DNA from 2 places in the Gordonia sp. PP30 genome. Region 1 is predicted to be linked to the other one. Evidence: predicted binding sites of a transcription regulator. Region 1 holds the regulator's gene; the other holds the start of a gene.
What was found. Region 1 encodes LexA, which represses DNA repair genes until DNA is damaged. Its sites were predicted from a motif close to CGAACANNTGTTCG; they were not measured.
Positions count from the first base shown of each region.

Region 2: a site for LexA is predicted at 1,614-1,627, ahead of MYK68_RS10020 (HNH endonuclease signature motif containing protein). Genes of this name have one in related genera too.

Region 1 covers NZ_CP095864.1:2,412,577-2,418,957, reverse strand. Annotated here, with positions in the region: gene MYK68_RS11150 (PTS fructose transporter subunit IIABC) at 1-259, opposite strand, end outside; gene MYK68_RS11145 (1-phosphofructokinase family hexose kinase) at 281-1,228, opposite strand; gene MYK68_RS11140 (DeoR/GlpR family DNA-binding transcription regulator) at 1,225-1,992, opposite strand; gene MYK68_RS11135 (phosphoenolpyruvate--protein phosphotransferase) at 2,111-3,814, shown strand; gene MYK68_RS11130 (DUF2971 domain-containing protein) at 3,817-4,473, shown strand; gene lexA (transcriptional repressor LexA) at 4,503-5,201, opposite strand; gene MYK68_RS11120 (LysM peptidoglycan-binding domain-containing protein) at 5,353-5,949, shown strand; gene nrdR (transcriptional regulator NrdR) at 5,991-6,381, shown strand, end outside.
Region 2 covers NZ_CP095864.1:2,173,334-2,179,714, reverse strand. Annotated here, with positions in the region: gene MYK68_RS10030 (hypothetical protein) at 1-89, opposite strand, end outside; gene MYK68_RS10025 (helix-turn-helix domain-containing protein) at 1,191-1,442, shown strand; gene MYK68_RS10020 (HNH endonuclease signature motif containing protein) at 1,712-3,262, shown strand; gene MYK68_RS10015 (DUF6223 family protein) at 3,522-3,800, shown strand; gene MYK68_RS10010 (oxidoreductase) at 3,814-4,881, opposite strand; gene MYK68_RS10005 (TOBE domain-containing protein) at 4,878-5,090, opposite strand; gene MYK68_RS10000 (flotillin family protein) at 5,101-6,357, opposite strand.

The DNA of each region.
Region 1 (6,381 bases):
CCTTCTTCGACAGTCGCGCCATGCCGAGGGACGCGGTGCCGACGGAGTCGACGCGGGCGTGCGGGATGGCGATGCCGCCGGGCAGGCCGGTCGGTGATTTGGCTTCGCGTTCGAGGGCGGCCCCGGCGAGTTCGTCGGGGTCGGTACAGCGTCCCGCAGCGGCGAGAGTCTGGGTGAGACGGCGGATCACCGCCTCGGCGTCGTCGCCCGCGTCGGCGTCGAGCAAGACCAGCTCGGGCGTGATGATCGGATCGGACATGGGTTTTCCTTCGCTGGTCGGTCAGGGTAGGGGCCGGACATCGACGCCGGTGAGGTCGAGAAGATCGGGTGTGGGGGGTGTGGTGCCGGGCAGCCCGGCTGCCGCGGACCCGTAGGCGACGGCGGAGCGCAGGCACTCGGCGGGATCGGCGCCCCGAGACAGCGCGATCAGGTAGCCGGCGAGCGACGAGTCGCCGGCGCCGACGGTGCTGCGGACCTGGATCCGCGGGGCGCGGGCGACCCAGGTGCCCTCCGCCGTGGTGAGTAGCGCACCGCCCGCCCCGAGGGTGGTGAGGACGGCGCCGCCGGTGCGCCGCGCGAGTTCGGCGGCGGCGCGGGCCGCGGGAGCCGGGTCGCCGTCCTGCGCCGCCTGCTCCATCGCCGCACCGTCGTCCCCGGTGAGTTCGGCGAGTTCGAAGGCATTGGGTTTGAGCAGGTCGGGCCGGGCGCCGGCGACGGCGGCCAGCGGCGGCCCGGAGGTGTCGACGGCCACCTTCCGGCCTGCCGCGTGCAGCCGGCCGGCCATGGTGGCGTACCAGTCGGCGGGGACGCCCGGCGGCAGTGAGCCGCAGAGGGCGACCCACTCGGCGGCGCCGGCGGCGTCGGTGATGAGCGCGCCGAACTCGGCGAGTCCGTCCTCGGTGAGGGCGACGCCGGCGTCGTTGATCTTGGTGGTGGTGCCGTCCGGCTCGGCGAGGGTGAGGTTGACGCGCACCTGGCCGTCGATCGAGACGCACCGGTAGTCGAGCGCCACCTCGTCGAGCTGGCCGAGCAGCGTGTCGCCGGCGCGGGCGGGCAGCAGGGCGAGTGCGTCCAGGCCGGCCTCGCCGATGACGCGGGCGACGTTGATGCCCTTGCCGCCCGGCTGGTCGCGCACCGAGGTGACCCGCTGCACCTCGCCGCGCTGAAGCGGTCCCGGCAGCTGGAGCGTGCGGTCGACGCTGGGGTTGGCCGTCACGGTCACGATCATGAGATCACCACTTCGATGTCGAGGGCTCGCAGGTCGGCGAGGAAGGTGTCGTCGATCCCGGTATCGGTGACGACGGCGTCGACGTCGCAGAGCGCGCCGAAGCTCACCAGATCCTCGCGATTGAACTTCGAGGAGTCGGCCAGGACCACCACCTGATTGGCCGCCGCGATCATCGCCCGTTTCGCGGCGGCCTCGTCGGGATCGGGCGTGGACAGCCCGTGGGCGACACTGAGGCCGTTGGTGCCGATGAAGGCGAGCGAGGCGCGCAGTCCGCGGAAGAAGTCGATGGTGGTGGCGCCGACGGTCGCCTGCGTCTTGCCGCGCACGCGGCCCCCGGCGAAGGTCACGTCGCAGCGCGGCAGGGTCGACAGGTGGGCGGCGAGCGGCAGGGCGTTGGTCACCACCGACAGGTCGCGGTCGGCGGGCAGGGCGAGCGCGGCGCGCAGCGTGGTGGTCCCGGCGTCGAAGATCACCGAACCGCCGGACGGTGGGAGGAAACGCTGCGCGGCGGCCCCGATCGCGGTCTTCTCGGCGAGCCGGGACTGCTCGCGCTGGGCGAGGTCGGGCTCGCCGACGGTCATCACGTCCGGCCGCACCGCTCCGCCGTGGACCCGCAGGACCACGCCCTGTTCGGCGAGGACTCCGAGGTCGCGGCGCACCGTCTCGCCGGTGACGTCGAACCGGGTCGCCAGCTCGGCGACCGCGACGCGGCCGCGCGCCCGTACTTCGCTCGCAATGGCCTGCTGGCGTTCTTCCGCGTACACCGTGCCGTCCTGAGTAGAGTCCTCGAAAGAGGGGCTGAGTTCCCAATCCCGTTTGGTTATGTCTTTGTTTACTTGTGTATGCGTTGACTCGTCAAGCGGCTTCTGTAATCTCTGTCACATGAATGAGGTGGACGCGATGGCAGCGGAGGATTTCGGGGCGACGACGGTGGTGCGGGGGACACCCGTGGTGCACGGGCTCGCGTACGGTCCGGTGATCCGGCCCGCCGAGACGCCGGAGTTCGACATCGACGCGACGGCGGTGATCGACGAAGCCCAGCGCTCCGCCGAAGAGGAACGGTTCACGACCGCGGCGAACACCGTCGCCGAACGGTTCTCGGCGCGGGCCTCGGCGAGCACCGGCAGTTCGGCCGAAGTGCTCGCGGCGACGGCCGCGCTGGCCAAGGACCGGGCCTGGATCGGCGCGGCGACCAAGCTCATCGCCGGCGGTACGCCGGCGGCGGCGGCCACGGTCGCGGCGATCGAGCAGATCGCGGCGATGTTCACCAAGCTCGGCGGCCTCATGGCCGAGCGGGTGACCGATCTGAACGACATCCGTGACCGCGTGGTGGCCGAGATCCTCGGCCTGCCCGAACCGGGCATTCCGACGCCGGACCGGCCGTCGATCCTGTGCGCCGACGACCTGGCGCCCGCCGACACCGCGGGGCTCGATCCGCAGCGGGTGATCGCCCTCGCGACCCGCCTCGGCGGACCGTCGAGCCACACCGCGATCATCGCGCGGCAGCTCGGCATCCCCTGCGTCGTGGCGATCGCCGATCTCGGCGAGATCCCCACGGGCGCACTGGCTTTCGTCGACGGCGAGCGCGGAGTGGTCGGCCTCGACCCGGACGAGGCGGCAGTCACCGCGGCGGTCGCGTCGTCGAAGGAGACCGCTGCCGCGGCAGCCGCCTGGCGCGGTCCCGGACAGACCGCGGACGGTCACCGGGTGCTGATCCTGGCCAACGTGGCCGACGGCGTGTCGGCCCGGGCGGCCGCCGACCTCGGAGTGCTCGAGGGCGTCGGGCTGTTCCGCACCGAACTGGCCTTCCTGGACCGTCCGGACGAGCCCTCGGTCGCCGAGCAGACGTCGCTCTACCGCGAGGTGATCGACGCGTTCGACGGCGACAAGGTGGTGATCCGGACGCTCGATGCCGGCTCGGACAAGCCGCTGAAGTTCGTGACGCACCCGGACGAGCCGAATCCGGCGATGGGGGTGCGCGGCAACCGGATCATCCTGTCGAATCCGGAGATCCGCGCGCACCAGCTGGAGGCGCTGGCCGCGGCCGCCGAGGGCACCACGGTGGTCCCGTGGGTGATGGCGCCGATGATCGCCACGGTGGCCGAGGCGCGCGAGTTCGCGGCGCTGGTGCGCGAGCGCGGAATGATCCCGGGTGTGATGGTCGAGGTGCCGTCGGCCGCGGTGATGGCGGGCCAGATCCTCGCCGAGGTCGACTTCGTGTCCATCGGCACCAACGACCTGACCCAGTACACGATGGCCGCCGACCGGATGTCGCCGGAACTGGCATCGCTGACCGATCCCTGGCAGCCCGCCGTCCTCGCGCTGATCGAGCGCGTGGGTGCCGCCGGTACCGAGCAGGACAAGCAGGTGGGCGTGTGCGGCGAGGCCGCCGCCGATCCGCTGCTCGCGTGCGTGCTGGTGGGTCTCGGCGTCACCTCGCTGTCGTCGGCCCCGGCCGCGGCACCCGCGGTGGGGCTCAAGCTGAGCACGGTGACCCTGGATCAGTGCCGGGCGGCCGCGCAGGCCGCGGTGGCCGCCGACAGCACGGCCTCGGCCCGGGAGGCGGCGCGGGCGGTACTCGGCTGACGATGAGCGACGTCGTCTACGAGCCGACGATCCTGAAGCGGTACACGACGCTCTCCAACGCGATCGACGTCCTGCTGAATGAGCGCGTCACACTGCTCAGCCCGCGCACCTGGGTCGACCGGAACGACAGCGGGTTCATGGATCACTACTGCGCACTGAAGGGTTCGTCTCGCGTCAGCGTCGCGTGCTTCACCCAGTCCACGGAGACCTATCACCACTGGGGCGTCTTCGCCGGCGGCACGGACGGCGTGCGGCTCGAGATCAGCAAAGCGAAACTGCTGGCGGGCATCGCAGGCGACCCGGCCTACGCGTCCGGTCCGGTCCGCTACCTCACCCTGGACGAGATCGAGGAAGAGGCCGGCGACTCCCGGCTGACGGCCGACGATCTGCCGTTCGTCAAACGGCACGGTTTTCGCGACGAGAACGAGTTCCGCATCGTCCACCTCGGGAGCGGTGACGGGCCGCCGGTGCACCACATGCCGATCGAGCGAGGCTGGATCAACCGGATCTCATTGAGCCCGCTCCTGCCGGAGGGGCTGATCGAGACGATGAAGGCCGCGCTACCGGCGCTGCCCGGCTGTGCGGACGTGAAGGTCGTGCGGTCGAATCTCTGCGAGAACCAGCGGTGGACCCGAACGGGGGAGTCGATCGCTCTGTAGGACCGCCGGGCGCGGTGTGGATGTCCGGATCAGATGCGCCGCAGCACGGTCACGACCTTGCCGAGAATGGCGGCGTCGTCACCGGGGATCGGCTCGAAGTGCTCGTTGTGGGGCATCAGCCAGACGTGACCGTCGACCCGCTTGAAGGTCTTCACGGTGGCCTCGCCGTCGATCATGGCGGCGACGATGTCGCCCTGCTCGGCCACGTTCTGCTGGCGCACCACCACCCAGTCGCCGTCGCAGATCGCGGCGTCGATCATGGACTCGCCGACCACCCGCAGCAGGAACAGGGAACCCTCGCCGACCAGCTCCTTGGGCAGCGGGAAGACGTCCTCGACGGCCTGCTCGGCGAGGATCGGACCACCGGCGGCGATGCGGCCGAGGACCGGAACGAACGCCGGTGACGGCATACCCGGCTCGTCACCGGCCGCGTCGCCCGGCGGCGGGGGACGATGGTCGTCGCGGACGTTCACCGCGCGCGGCCGGTGCGGATCGCGCTTGAGCAGCCCGCGCCGCTCCAGGGTTCGCAGTTGGTGGGCGACCGACGACGTCGAGGTGAGTCCCACGGCCTCGCCGATCTCCCGGATGCTCGGCGGGTAGCCGCGCTCCCGGACGGACGAGCGGATGTACTCCAGGACCTCGCGCTGGCGCTGGGTCAGTGAGGCCTCCAGGGTCGCCGTCGACAGCAGCGGGTCGACGTTCGACGTGTTCTGCGGTCCGTCGGTCATCTGAGGTTCCTTTCCTCGTCGGTGATCCCCAATCTAGTCGACTAGGTCACAGAACTCAAACAATTGTTCGACGTGTCGGGACGGTTGTCGGACCCATGGTGTTAACTGTCGAACAAGAGTTCATCGAACATACGAACGATGGGAGTTAACGATGACCGCATTGCTGAAGGACCGTGACCGCCGAGCCGCCGGAACGGCCGCGTCGGTGACCATGACCTGCGATGTTCCGATCGTCGTCGGTACGCGCGTCCGTCGTGCGGTGCAGGCCGCACCGACGTGCCGGCCGACCGGACGCAGCCCGCAGAGCCGCACCGGAGTGCCGCGCACGGTGCCCGCCGCTGCTCGATCGAACATCCCGGAGCGCCGGGAACGTGTCCGGATCCCGGGCGTGGCGAGCGCCGGTTCGAACACTCCGGCCACGACCGCGCGGCCGTCCTCGGCGCCGGCGCGGCGGACCGCCGGCAGCCGTCGGCGCTGGGCGGCCGGGGTGCTGGCCGGGCTGGCGGTGGCGCTGATCGCCGCGGTGATGGGCGTCGCCGGGCACGACTACCAGAGCGCGGCCACCGGGACACCGGCGGCGACGCAGGTCGTGCACGTGCGCAGCGGGGAATCGCTGTCGTCGCTCGCCGAGCGGATCGCCCCCGAGCTGCCCGCCGAGTCGGTGATCGCCACGGTGCGGAACCTGAACGGGCTGGACGGCACCGGGCTGCGCCCGGGTCAGGCGCTCGTGGTTCCCGCATACCGCTGAACGCGCGTGGGATCGGGATGCGCGGCGGGTACGCTGAGGGCATGCGATGCCCGTTCTGCAAGAACGACGACACCCGAGTAGTCGATTCGCGCGCCTCCGACGACGGTCTGGCGATCCGGCGGCGCCGGTCGTGCGGTGCGTGCGGCCGCCGATTCACCACGGTCGAGTCGGCGGTGCTCGCCGTGGTCAAGCGCAACGGTGTATCCGAGCCCTTCAGCCGCGAGAAGGTGATGAAGGGCGTCCGCCGCGCCTGTCAGGGCCGCCAGGTCGACGAGGATGCGCTCGCGAAACTCGCTGCGGCGGTGGAGGACACGGTGCGCGCATCCGGTTCCGCCGAGATCCCCAGCAATGAGGTCGGCCTGGCCATCCTCGGCCCGCTGCGCGACCTCGACGAGGTCGCGTACCTGCGGTTCGCGTCGGTGTACCGATCGT
Region 2 (6,381 bases), 240 kb from region 1:
CGGCTGCTCGCGAAGCTGACAGGCAGGATGTGCGGTTCCATCGAAGGTGCGAAGAAGTCGTTAGGGAGTTCGAGCAGGACCTTCAACATGCGGCCGAGTTCCTAAGTGTGCAGCGAGTTCCAGCCGACACCACGGTGGCCGACGTCAGCATATCGTTCGCGCGCCAGCGCGCCCGCTTCGGTTCAAGTCGACAATTTGAACTGAGAATCAGCTCAGAAAGCGAAGTGGTGCCGGCCTGGACGCTTGGATTCACGGCTAGCGCAAGTTTCGTCGGTAAGAGCGGGGTAGCCCCGTGGCGTCTGGCAAAGGACGGATCGCTTTGGCTGCCAGAATTTCTTGGTGCACTTCGTTCTTCGCGTGCCGGAGGACACGGCCTACAAGTCGACTGCCAGAACCTAGGGGAGGGGTCAATCCTGGAGCAGGAATTCCAAGGAGCAGGGCGGGTGCCTGATACTGAAGTCCGAGTCAAATCCAGTGTGTCTGAGGATGTCTTTTCCATAAATAGGGGCGGTGGGGCAACCGGCGCTAGTCCCGATCGTACATATGGCGTTGCCTATCATCAGTTCGACGTTGCTACTCTATCCAAGGCGCTGGTTCCGGTCACTTTGCGCCTTCACGACCCGTACGTTGAATGCGTCCTCGCGCGCTCCGATCATCTCCTAGCCTCGTGGAACCACCGCCGTCCTGTATACGGAGGCTCGGACGCGGTCAATTCTGGTCCGACTGCATATATGAAGCGGGGCTTGCCGGCGGTCCTATTTGAAATTTATGATCGTCCCACTCAGCGAACAAATCGCGCACCGAATTGGTTTGATCCAAAGACTGACCTATCCAGCAAGGACACTAGGGAAGTACTGCGCGATTGGGTGTTCCGCCTCGCGGCGACCACCAAGGTCTCCTACCCAGATAGCTAATTGCACTGACTCAGGAGAATCCGGAGTGCCAGCGGCCAGCTGGCGTGGGGCTGGCCCAGTGTCTCGCGTCGTTAATTATTGTTCTGTTCGGGGTTGCGAGAAATGCGTTTTGGCGAATTCTCCGGCCCCGGCACTGGAACTGCGTGAGGGCGATGATGTGGAGCTTGATCGATTGCTGCGATCGACCTGGACGCCGACTAGCTTGGCGAGGAGGGCCCCGATCGTGGCGCTGGCTGCTGACGGGCGGGCGAACTCGCATATCAGCGAAGTCGTCGGGTGTCGATCCCGACGGTCCGCAAGTGGCGAAACCGGTACCTGCACGACGGGATGGCCGGCCTGCTCGATGCTGATCGGCCCGGACGGCCCCGGCAGCACATCGATCACGCCAGCATCGTGTCGGCCAGGTTGATGCCGCCGCCGAAAAAGTACGGGGTCACGCACTTGTCCTCACGGCTGCTCGCCGGTCATCTCGGGGTCGGCAACGCCACGATCGCACGCGCGTGGCGCGAGAGCCCAACCGAAAACTAGCTAACGACACGCGACACTAGATGATTGATTGCCGGTGTCAGTGGTCGTAGGCGGGCAGTGAAAATCGGCTATGGCACCGATGTTGTCCTGATGGCAGATCGCGGCGACGAGATCAGCCGATCCCGTTGTGCCGGTGAGAATGTCGTGCAGGCTAACCGCACTCGATCTACTCGAAAATAAGTTCTACTAAACTATTGTATTCACAACATAGTGTGCGCTATCCTGAGGTAGGAGAAGAACTATCCGCCATCGGCAGGAAAGGGGCCGCGATGAGCGACGACACGTTCGACGCCCGCGGCGTCTTGGCCGGCCTGTCGCCCGCCGAGCTGGTCGCGGTGAGCGTGGCGGTCGAGGAATCGCTGGCCGGAGCGCCGTGGGGCGCGCTGTCCGAGGACGGGCTGCTGGATCTACTCGAATCGCGGGAGCGGGCCCGCCGCACTGGTGTCGGGGTGGATGCGGCGCTGCTTGTGGAGATCTCCGACCGCGGCGCCTGCCAGCGGGCGGGTTACAGCACCGTGCACCAGTTGCTCACCCAGGGCCTGCGTATCGGGGAGGGCGAGTCCCGGAGGCGCCGGGTGGTGGCGGCCTCGATCGGCCGGTTCACCGCGATGACCGGTGAGCGTCTGGATCCGAAGTTCCCGGCGACCGCGGCCGCGGTCGCCGACGGGGCGATCGGTGAGACGCACGTGTCGGTGATCGAGGAGGTGATGGACAAGATCCCGTCCGCTGTCGACCCCGCCGAGCGGGCGAAGGCCGAGGCCATGCTCGCCGACGCCGCCCGCACCCTCAACCCGGGCGGGGTGCTGATGGTCGGCAACCGGATCCTGGCACACCTCGACCCCGACGGCACCCTCACCGACGATCAGGACCGGGCCGAGCAAGCCAAATTCCGGCTCTGCGCCCAGGACCGCCAGTTGATGACCGCGGTCCAGGCCCGGATGACACCACAACTGCGCGCGGAGTTCGAGGTCGTGTTCACCGGATGGGCCGCCCCCGGCATGAACAACCCCGACGATCCCGACTCCCCCTACGGCGCCGCCGATCAGCCCGGCCTGGACCCGGCCGTGCTGGCTGCCGCGGCCGAACGCGATGACCGGCTGCTGGGCCGCCGCCAGCACGACGCTCTCCTCGCACTGTTGGCGTGGGCCAACGCCCAGTTCTCCTTCGCCAAGCCCGACAGTCTGCGGAATCAGATCGTGGTCACCGTGACCGATGAGGACCTGGCCCGCCACGCCGGGATCGCCTGGACCACCACCGGCACCCGCATCCCCGTATCGGACCTGGTGACGATCGCCGCGAACGCCGTCCCGTACCTGGCCGTGTTCGCCAAGGCCACCGGGCAGCCCCTCTACCTCGGCCGCGCCCACCGCCTCGCCTCCCGCGCACAACGACTCACCCTGTTCGCCCGCGACCGCGGCTGCACTGCCCCGGGCTGCACCCGCCCGTTCGCCCAATGCGAGATGCACCACATGCCCGACTGGCAGCACGGCGGACCCACCGACGCCGACCACCTCGGCGGCGCCTGCGGCACACATAACCGCTGGAACGGCACACAACCCGGGGACTGGGAATCCACCGTCCTCACCGACGGCCCCGACAAAGGCCGCGTCGGCTGGCGCCCCGCCGGCCGAGCCGGACCGTGGATCGTCAACCCCCTGTTCCACCCCGACAAACTCCGCACCGGACCGGACCTCCCGGCCGAAGACCGCTCCCCGCCACCGACGGTCAACCACCGCCTCGGCGACACCGACCCGCCCGGAGCCGAGCCCGACTCCGAATCCAGGGTCGAACGCCTCCTCGGCAAGCATCTGGCGGCCTGACCACCACCACGGTGGCCCGGCCGCCGGACGTGCGCGTTCACCGGCAGCGACCCGGCCGGCAAACCGCGATCCCGAGCGCCGCCTCCGCTACCTTGTTGATGGTCCTCATCGAGGACCGTGATCACCAGGCCAGGTATGATTCCTGCTCCTGTCTCGCGCATGATCCGGGGCTGCCATGTCGATCGTCGACACCGGGAAATCAATCATCTAGTCTCGTACCCGAAATATCACCCGGTAGTCCCACAGGGGGGAACATCCCATGACCGCAGATTCGTCCACCGCCGTCGCCAACCGCAATCTCGCCACCGTCGCGGCGATCCTCGGCATCGCCTCGGTCGCGCTGTTCTGGATCCCGATCGTCGCGCCGTTCGTCGGGCTGGTGGCGATCGTCCTCGGCTTCCTCAGCCGGGAGAAGATCACCCGGTCCGGCCAGAGCACGTACCTCGGCGCGGCACACATCGCGATCGTCACCGGGATCATCGGGGTGATCATCGGGGTCGTGCTGGTGGCGCTCAGCTTCGGATTCGGTCCCGCCTGACCGGCGGGCCCGGTCAGGCGACGAAGTCGTCCCAGCCGGTCGAGAGGTACTCGAGGAACGCCGGGCCGACGGATTCGTCGCACAGGCGCTGCGCCGAGACCGGCTGCGGGTCGGAGACGAACCCCGGATCGGCGAGTGCGCGGGCCGCGAAATCGTGGTGGATGATCGCCGCGGTCCCGATCAGCGCGAAGTCGGCGCACCGCGCGGTGATCGCGGCCGCGTCGGCGGCGGACAGGATCTTGCCCGCCGCGCCGAGCCGCACGTCGCCCCGCGGCAGCCGCGTGAAATGCGACAGCAGGGTGGTGCGGGCGTACTCGGGCTCGGCGGGCGCCTTGAAGGCGTCCCAGAGCGACAGGTCCAGATAGTCGATCCGGGCCGCGCCGAGCACGTCGCGGGCCAGCGCGACGGCGTCGCCGAGCGGAATCCCGTAGCGCTCGGGCGACAGCCGCAGACCGAGCTGGAAGTCGGGACCGGTGGCGCCGCGGACGGCGTCGATCACCTCGAGAATCACCCGGCGCCGGTTCTCGGCGCTTCCGCCGTAGCGATCGGTGCGCTGGTTGTTGCGCGCGTCCAGGAACTGGGCGAGCAGGTAGCCGTGCGCACCGTGGATCTCGGCACCGTCGAAACCGGCGCGTTCGGCCAGGGCGGCGGCCGCGGCGAAGTCGGCCACCACCTGCTCGACTCCGCCGGTGGTCAAGGCGGTGGCGCCCTTGGCGGGGTCATCCCACGGCGCGACGACCGGGCCGAGCGCACCGTCGGCGCGACGGCCGCCGTGCTGCAGCTGGATCGACGACACCGCGCCGGTCGCCCGGATGCCGTCGGCGAGCCGGGTCAGGCCCGCCAAATGCTGCGGGCCGGCGGCACCGAGCTGTCCGGGGAAGGTGTGGCCGTCGTCGCGGACATAGGCCGCGCAGGTCATCACCAGGCCGAAGCCGCCCTCGCCGCGACGCACCAGCCAGGCGTACTCGTCGTCGGACAGCACCCCGTCGGGTCCGCTCTGCAGATTGGTGAGCGGTGCCAGGGCGAGGCGGTCACGCCAGGCCGGTCCGTGGGCGAAGGTCAGCGGGTCGTCGAGGCTCACTCGACGCCGATGGTGACTTCGGTGGACTTGATCAGCACGGTCGCCGGCTGGCCGACGGCCAGGCCGAGGTCCTCCGCGGCGTCCTTGGTGATCGAGGAGGTGATGATCTGGTCGCCGCCGTCGAGGCGGACCTTGACGGTCGCCATCACCGCGCCGAGATTCACCTCGACGATGGTGCCGGTCAGCTGATTGCGGGTGGACAGTCGCATGGTGTTCTCCCTACGAGTCGGACTCGGTGCGCTGGTTCTCGCTGCCCAGCTTGCTGAGCAGCCCGGCGACGTCGAGACCGGTGGTGCCCCGGATCAGTTCCAGGCTGCTGGCCAGACCCGAGCCCGCGCTGCGGGTGAGCGGGCTGACATCGTCGCCGATCAGCGTGATCGACGCATCGGCGAGCGGTTCGGCTCCGGCCCGGACGATCTCCGGCAGCTTGCCGAGGACCAGTTCCAGCTGACCGACCGAGTCGAGCTTGCCGAGGGCCTCGGCGCGCTTCTCCAGGGCGTCGGCCTCGGCCTCACCGGTGATCCGGATGCCCTCGGCGCGGGCCTCGGCCTCGGCGACGATCTCCGCCTTGCGGGCGGCGGCGCGCTGCTGCGCGGCGTACAGCTCGGCCTCAGCCGGGCGGCGCACCTCGGCGTCGAGCTGGGTGTCGCGCAGGCGGGCCTGCTGCTCGGCGACCTCGTTGTCCTTCTCCACCTGGATGCGGCGGCGCTCGGCCTCGACCAGCGGGCGGACCGAATCGGCCTCGGCGGCGGCGCGGTCGGTCGCCTGGCGCGCGGCCTCGCGCTGGATGTCGAGTTCCCGCTGCTGCTCGATGATGGCCTGCTCGTTGGCGATACGGCTCTGCTCGGCGACCCGGTGCGCCTCGGCCCGCGACTGCGCGGCGACCGCCGCCTGATCCGAGCGCTCCTTCGCCGCCAGGTCGCTGAAGTACTGGCCGTCGGAGTCCTGAACGTCGTTGATGGAGAAGCTGTCGAGCAGCAGACCCTGATTGCCCAGGATCTCCTTGATGGACTGCGCCACCTGGTCCACCAGCGCCTGGCGGTCGACCAGGATGCTCTTGGCGGTCATGGTGCCGACGATCGAGCGCAGCTCACCGGACAGCTGCTCGGTGACCAGCGCCTTGACGCGGTTCAGGTCGTCGCCGAAACGCGGGCCCGCCTTGAGGATGGCCTCCGGCGTGTCGCCGACCTTCACCACGGCCACGCCGCGCACCTTGAGCTCGATGCCGTCGTTGGCCGGGGTCGAGGTGTCCAGGTCGGCCTTGATCGACGACAGCTGCACGCGGGTGGCGCGCTGCACCACCGGCAGCACGAACGTGCCGGTGCCGCGGTAGACCTTGCCCTGGTGCCCCTTGCCGGTACCGGTGACGATGAACGCCTCCTCGGCGCCCGGCACCCGGTAGCGGGAGAGCAGCAGCAGAACGATGAGGACCAGGAGAACGACCGCGACGATCATGGCGATCAGGATCGTGGACATGGTGGTGGGTGTTCCTTTCGTCAG